One region of the Pseudarthrobacter sp. NPDC092439 genome, then DNA from elsewhere that is predicted to be linked to it. Evidence: riboswitches for the same ligand, from Rfam matches in the RefSeq annotation. Region 1 holds a riboswitch; the other holds the start of a gene.
What was found. Region 1 has a riboswitch for cyclic di-AMP ahead of ACIQCM_RS13925 (M23 family metallopeptidase). Riboswitches for the same ligand answer to the same signal wherever they lie in the genome.
Positions count from the first base shown of each region.

Region 1 (3,200 bases):
ACGCTTGACCGGAGCGTAGACACCGGTGGAGGTCTCGTTCTGCGGCCAGGCGTACGCATCCACGCCCGCTTCCGCCTGCGGAGAGGGGCGGGTGCCGGGTTCGGACTTGATGATGGAGGACGCATCGAGGAACGGCGCCTTGTTGGTGGCGGCGGCAAACTTGGAGCCGAACTCGCCGAAGGACAGGTGCTGGGCCTTCTTCTCCACCAGGCCGAACGCGGCAACATCCCAGAAAGCCGTGGAACCGCCGACGCCGAGGACCACTTCGTACCCTTCCGGGGCGCGGAAGAATGTGCTCAGGCCTTCGCGGACGGAACCCACCAGGTTTTTGACGGGGGCCTGGCGGTGCGACGTGCCCAGGATGGACTTCGAGGCCGCGGACAATGCATCGATCTGTTCCTGGCGGACCTTCGAGGGGCCGGCGCCGAACCGTCCGTCCGCGGGCAGGAGGTCGGCGGGAATAGTGATGCTGTTGTCGCTCACAGGTGCTCCAGTTTCGGCATGGACGCGCATGGTCCGGGCGGATGGTTGGCCTGCGGCCGGCTGCGGTGGCTCAGGCCCTCCTTATTCTGCCTGAACGGGTGTTCCCGCAGGAACCGGATGCGTCATAGTCCAGCAATTGAGACAAGGCGCGATGCTGCCTTCGGCGACTATTCGGACAAATTCAAAACAGGCTAAGCTTTTCACCGGACTACGCCCGGCCGAAGGCGTTACGGTGGGACAACGCAAGGTACTGCGCTCGAGGAGCTGAGCTGGATGACGGATCTGATCGACACTACGGAGATGTACCTTCGCACGATTCTGGAGCTTGAGGAGGAGAACATCGTTGCCCTGCGCGCCCGGATTGCGGAGCGGCTGCGCCACTCGGGCCCCACGGTGTCCCAGACCATCGGCCGGATGGAACGCGATGGCCTGGTGGTGGTCTCCGGAGACAGGCACCTTGAACTCACCGAGACCGGGCGCAAACGGGCCACCGAAGTCATGCGCAAGCATCGGCTGGCCGAACGGCTCCTCGCGGACGTCATCGGCCTGGACTGGGCATACGTACACGATGAAGCCTGCCGTTGGGAACATGTCATGAGCGAGCGGGTGGAGCGGCGCATCTACGAGCTCCTCGACCATCCCACGGAGTCCCCTTACGGCAACCCCATTCCCGGGCTCGACGCCCTGGGCGGCCAGCCGGTGCAGGCCGGCGGTGGCGCTGCGCCGGCTGCCGATAGTGCTGTGAGCCTGCTCGAAGCGATGAAGGCCTACCAGCCTGCTTCCGCGGTGGTGGTCAGTCGGCTGGCCGAGCCCATTCAGGTGGAGCCGGAACTTCTCCTGCAGCTCGACGAGGGTGGAATCCGCCCCGGCGCCAAGGTGTCGCTTGAGCGGGTGGGGGACTACATTTCGGTGCGGGTGCCGGGGATCGAAGGCGCACTCGAGCTGCCGCCGGAAGTGGCCGCGCACGTCTTCGTTACCGTCGTTTAGGGCGCTCAGGGCCTTCGCCCCTTACCCCGGTGTGCCCGTTCCCACACGGTTATAACGGAATTGTTACTGCCGGGCTTAAGCCCGTATAGTTAAACCCAAGCGTTGATACACAAGCGTTACCTGATCCGGAGCCGAGCTCTGCCAGCGGATCAGGTGCACGAGTCATTTACTGGCAGAGGCGGGGGAACCACAACCGGCAGCGGGGGCTGCCTTGGGGTGAAGTCCGTCAGCAGCAAGCCTCTCCAGCAAATTCCTCCCGGGATAGCTCTGTGCAGAAGTTTGCTTACGGCGGACCGGGTCTTTGAACTCTCTGACCCGAATCCGACAGCTAACTTCGCAGGCTTTCCAGAGAGGAAACCTTCTTTTGAGCATGCAGACCTCCAGGGGCCGGCGCCGCGCTGCGGGCCCCTCACCGACCCCCCGGGTTGTGGAAGTCATCGCCGCGGAGCGCCCCCGCGATTTCCACCGGGAAGCCCGCCGCCGGCGCGGCCCCTTCCGGCAGATGACGGAGTTCGCCTCAGCGAGCGGTATCGGCCAGAAGGCCGGAATTGCCCTGGCAGCCACCGGGCTCGTCCTCACCGTGACGGTCCCCTCCACCAGCCCGGTAATGGCCACTGAGGCCTCGGACGTTGTTCCCGCGGTTGCCGTGCAGCCCGCACAGCAGCCTGAAATCTCCGCTGAGGCCGGGGCCCGTATTGATTTCAGCCGCTCCGCAGTGGTCACCAAGGCGGACCCGGACGGCAAGCTGAAGCAGCTCCTGAGTGCCCAGTCCGCCAGCGCAATCTCGCGCGCCGCTTCGGTGGGCAGCCTTGGTGCGCCCCTGGCCAACCTGACTATGGTGTCCCCGTTCGGCTACCGGGTGAGTCCCATCACGGGCGGCTACGGCGACTTCCACCGTGGCGAGGACTTCGCGGCCCAGTGCGGCACCTCCGTGCTCGCGGCGGCCACCGGCACCGTGACCTTCGTGGGCTGGCATGATTTCGGCGGCGGCAACCGGGTGGTCATCGACCACGGAAATGGCCTGGAGACAACGTACAACCACCTCTCCGGCTTCAACGTCCGGGAGGGCGAGACTGTGGGCCGCGGCGACGTAGTGGCATATAGCGGAACCACAGGGGCGTCCACGGGCTGCCACCTCCACTTCGAGGTCCAGGTCAACGGCGAGGTCGTCGACCCCACCGGCTGGCTCTAGTCAAAACTGAGGGTTTGCTCTCGCAACACTTTTAGGCCCCGTGACCTTAATGTGACATTGGTTATTAATTCCTGTAACGTCGTACACGCGTCAACTTTTCCGAAGTTGACGCTCTTGAGTGGATTGCCTAACTCTGCCACCGCTCAAGGTCCGTTCGCATTTCATCGTCTGGCAGGGGCGGGGGAACCAATTTCGGCCTTCTGTTTGTGGGAAGGCCTTGGGGTTAAGCCGTAAAAGCTTCCTTGGAAGCGCGCGGCCGGGTGACTCCCATCCGAATCCGACAGCTCACCTCGCAGGCATTGGGAGAGGCTACCTTTCGTGTCTTCACGTCGTAATTCTGCGCGCCACCGTGCACAAACGGTGCGCACCAACCCTTTGGGCTCCGTATCCAAGGCCGTCAGCGCCAATGCGGGGACCATGGGTCGCCAGGCCGCAGTCGCAGCAGCAGCTTCGGGCCTCATTCTGACCATGGGCCTGCCGGCCACCGCAGCGGACACCACCGCGGGCATTTCGGCCTCCACCGAGTCTGGAGCCCCGA
Region 1 is NZ_JBIVQB010000007.1:41,617-44,816, forward strand. Features, by position in the region: gene serC (phosphoserine transaminase) at 1-483, opposite strand, end outside; gene ACIQCM_RS13920 (metal-dependent transcriptional regulator) at 757-1,470, shown strand; cyclic di-AMP (ydaO/yuaA leader) riboswitch at 1,590-1,828, shown strand; gene ACIQCM_RS13925 (M23 family metallopeptidase) at 1,841-2,662, shown strand; cyclic di-AMP (ydaO/yuaA leader) riboswitch at 2,777-2,975, shown strand; gene ACIQCM_RS13930 (C40 family peptidase) at 3,080-3,200, shown strand, end outside.

Region 2 (3,200 bases), on a different contig from region 1:
GTCCCAACTGGTCGACGGCGTCATAGCCCTGCTTAGGGACGGTCCGGTGGACTATACGCAGTTTTTCCGCCGCCTCGGCGATGCGGCCCTCGGAAACACCGGGCCGGCGCGCGGAATGGTCCTGGACCTTGCCGCCTTCGATGCCTGGGCGGAGCGGTGGCGGGCCATGGCGCCGGACGCCAGCCTGATGGACCGCGTCAATCCCGTCTATATCCCGCGCAACCACCTGGTGGAAGAAGCCCTGGATGCAGCCACCGCAGGTGACATCGGCCCGTTCCAGCGCCTCGTCGCAGTCCTCTCCGAGCCATACCGGCGGCGGCCGGGGCTGGAGCGCTACGAGGAGGCAGCCCCCGAAAGCTTTGGTGATTACCTGACGTTCTGCGGAACCTGAACGCCAGCCAACTGCCGGATGTTTAAGGGGGAAAGGGCGGCATTCGGGATGATTTCCGAATGCCGCCCTTTCCGGCCCTTGGTGCTGCCTAGGCCACGCGCACGAAGGAGGCGCCGGCGAGCCAGCTGAGCGAGTGCACGTCCGTCTTGTAGCCGTCGATGCCGCCGCTCACAACCTGGCCGTCGCCGGCGTAAACGCCGACGTGGCCGGAGGTGATCACCAGGTCGCCGGGGGCCGGGGTGGAGACCACGGTTCCGTACTGGTAGAACTGCGTGGGGGCAAGGTCGCCAACGCTCTTTCCGACCGAGCGCAGGGCGGTCTCGACCATGGCGGTGCAGTCCTGGTTGATTCCGATCTGGCTGTAGGCGGAGGCGAGGATCCCTGCGCCGGTGCCCGTGCCGGTGGACTCGGCCGGCGCGGTGGACGCGTAGGACAGGTTCATGCCGGTGTTCGTCGGCGCCGCTGCAGTCGTTTGGACCGGTGCGGGTGCGGGCGCAGGTGCAACTGCCGGTGCAGCCGCCGCAGAGCCTGCGCCGGGGATCTCGATCTGGTCGCCCGGGTAGATGATCGTGTCGATGGAGAGGCCGTTGACCGCGAGGACATCGGCCAGAGCCACACCGTGGGCAGCGGAGATCGCGCCCAGGGTGTCGCCGGAAACCACGGTGTGCACGGTGGCAGCAGTTGCCGCGGCAGCAGTTGCCGCGGGTGCGGAGGACGTCTGGACCGACGTTGCTTCAGCGTCCGGGCCGCTCACACCTGCCTGGGCGGGGGCGCCGACGCTGAGCGCAATGCCGGATGCCGCGGCTACTGCCAGTGCGGGACGGCCGAAGGTCCGGGCCAGGCCTTGGACGGTGATGGAGCCGGTCGGAGTTGCACGATGACGGGCGGTGGTGGAAATTTTTGACACAGTGAATCGCCTCTCCCATGCCTGCGGGGTGAGCTGTCGGGTTCGGGCTGGAGATGCCCGGTCGGAAGCATCCGCACAAGCGGAAAGGCTTTCGACTTAACCCCTAGGCCTCAATGAGGCCGTGGAAACTTGGTTCCCCCGTCCCTGCCAATTGGAAACGGTGGTATCCCGGTCCAGCGGCAGGGCTCGGCAGGCTGGTGGGAATGTCCCATCGGGGAGGGACACCACTCGACCGTAACCCGCCGTCCACCTAAATGTCACGTTTGGATAACATCCGAGGCCCTTCTCTCGGATTAGGCTATCGTTTGGATTCACCCTGCATGGCGCGCTGACCTCGAAAGACGCCCGCAGCCGACGGGTCCGAAGTGAAATGCATCACATCGTAACAATCCCGGACTGCTGCCTGCGGTTTGCGCGCCTGCAAGCTCAGTCAGCCCTTGAAGGATGTGGTATTGCGGACTATGTCCCGGGGCCGCGATCACGGCCCCGCGCCGTGCCCCCGGAAGCCTGCATCCGTGACCGGTGGTGGTCGCCCTGCAGGGCATGGGGCCATTGGATGGCGGTGGGCCGGTACTGACGTGCGTGGCGGCCGGGGCTAGGCTTTGGGCATGCCTGATTTTGAGCGGTTCCGGCTGATGCTGGAGGAGGAACGCACCCGCAAGGTGGCGCTCCTGCCGGCCCTTCGTGCGGATATCGCCTCGGCTAATTCGGCACGTCAGAACGCAAATGTGGACGACGAACACGATCCAGAAGGCTCCACCATCGCGTTTGAACTGTCGCAGGCCTCCGCGCTCCTCAAGCAGAGCAGCGCCGGCCTGGACCAGGTGGAGGCCGCGCTGGACCGAATCGATGACGGGACGTACGGCATCTGCGCGGTGTGCGGCGAAGCCATTGCGGAGGGCCGTCTGGAGGCCAGGCCCTGGACGCCCTATTGCATCACGCACGCAGCGGCGGGACGCCGGTGACAGCGGTCCAGGATGTGGCCGCATTCATCGACCGCACGTTGCAGAACGAGGGTACCTGGTACAGGGCGGACGACGTCGAGGGGCGGCTGGGCGGCAGTCTGGCCTCCTACGGGGCATCTGTGGGTGCCGTGCGGGGAACCGTCAGGGACGCGCTGCGGAAGTTCCGGGACCTGGACCATGACGGGGTGGTGTTCCTGGCTTCGGCACTTTGGGGCGTGCCGAAGCCGGGGAGCAGGCCTGTCTTTGAACGGAGACTTGCAGCGGTGGTGCTGCTTCAGGCAAGGGTGGGTCTGCTGCGGCACACCGACCTGACCCGCATCGAAGGGTTCCTCAGGTCCGCGCACACCCCGGAACTGACAGATCCGCTCATGGCCGACGTCCTTGTTCCGCTGCTTGGCGCACTCGGCGAAAAGGACCGGAGGCGGGCCGTTTCGGTGCTGGATCGCTGGAAGGCGGATCCGGATCGTCAGCTACGGGCCGCGGCCCGGATCGGAGGGAACCATGAATGACCGGTACAACCTTGAGCGGTTCACGGCCGCCCAGGACAGCGGTGGGACATACCACCAGGCTTTGGCCGAGCTGCAGACAGGGCATAAACGCAGCCACTGGATGTGGTTTGTGTTCCCGCAGGTTGCCGGGCTCGGCCAAAGCCCCACGTCACAGCGCTACGCGATCGGATCTCTCGAAGAAGCCAGAGCCTATCTGGCGCATCCGGTGCTGGGCCCCCGGCTCCTGGAATGCGCACAGGCACTCGCCGCCCATGCCGGGCGCTCCGCGGACGAAATCCTGGGCGGCATCGACGCGCGCAAACTGCACTCGTCCGCGACCCTGTTCCTCCGCGCAGCGCCTGGGGAGACGGTGTTCAAGACCGTCCTCGCCACGTTCTTCGACGGCGTGCCCGACGCCGCGACGGACCGGCTGCTGTTGGACATGCCGG
Region 2 is NZ_JBIVQB010000001.1:448,115-451,314, reverse strand. Features, by position in the region: gene ACIQCM_RS02115 (YdiU family protein) at 1-391, shown strand, start outside; gene ACIQCM_RS02110 (LysM peptidoglycan-binding domain-containing protein) at 480-1,298, opposite strand; cyclic di-AMP (ydaO/yuaA leader) riboswitch at 1,302-1,471, opposite strand; gene ACIQCM_RS02105 (TraR/DksA family transcriptional regulator) at 1,907-2,263, shown strand; gene ACIQCM_RS02100 (DNA alkylation repair protein) at 2,260-2,772, shown strand; gene ACIQCM_RS02095 (DUF1810 domain-containing protein) at 2,765-3,200, shown strand, end outside.
Region 2: another riboswitch for cyclic di-AMP. It lies ahead of ACIQCM_RS02110 (LysM peptidoglycan-binding domain-containing protein); the one in region 1 lies ahead of ACIQCM_RS13925 (M23 family metallopeptidase).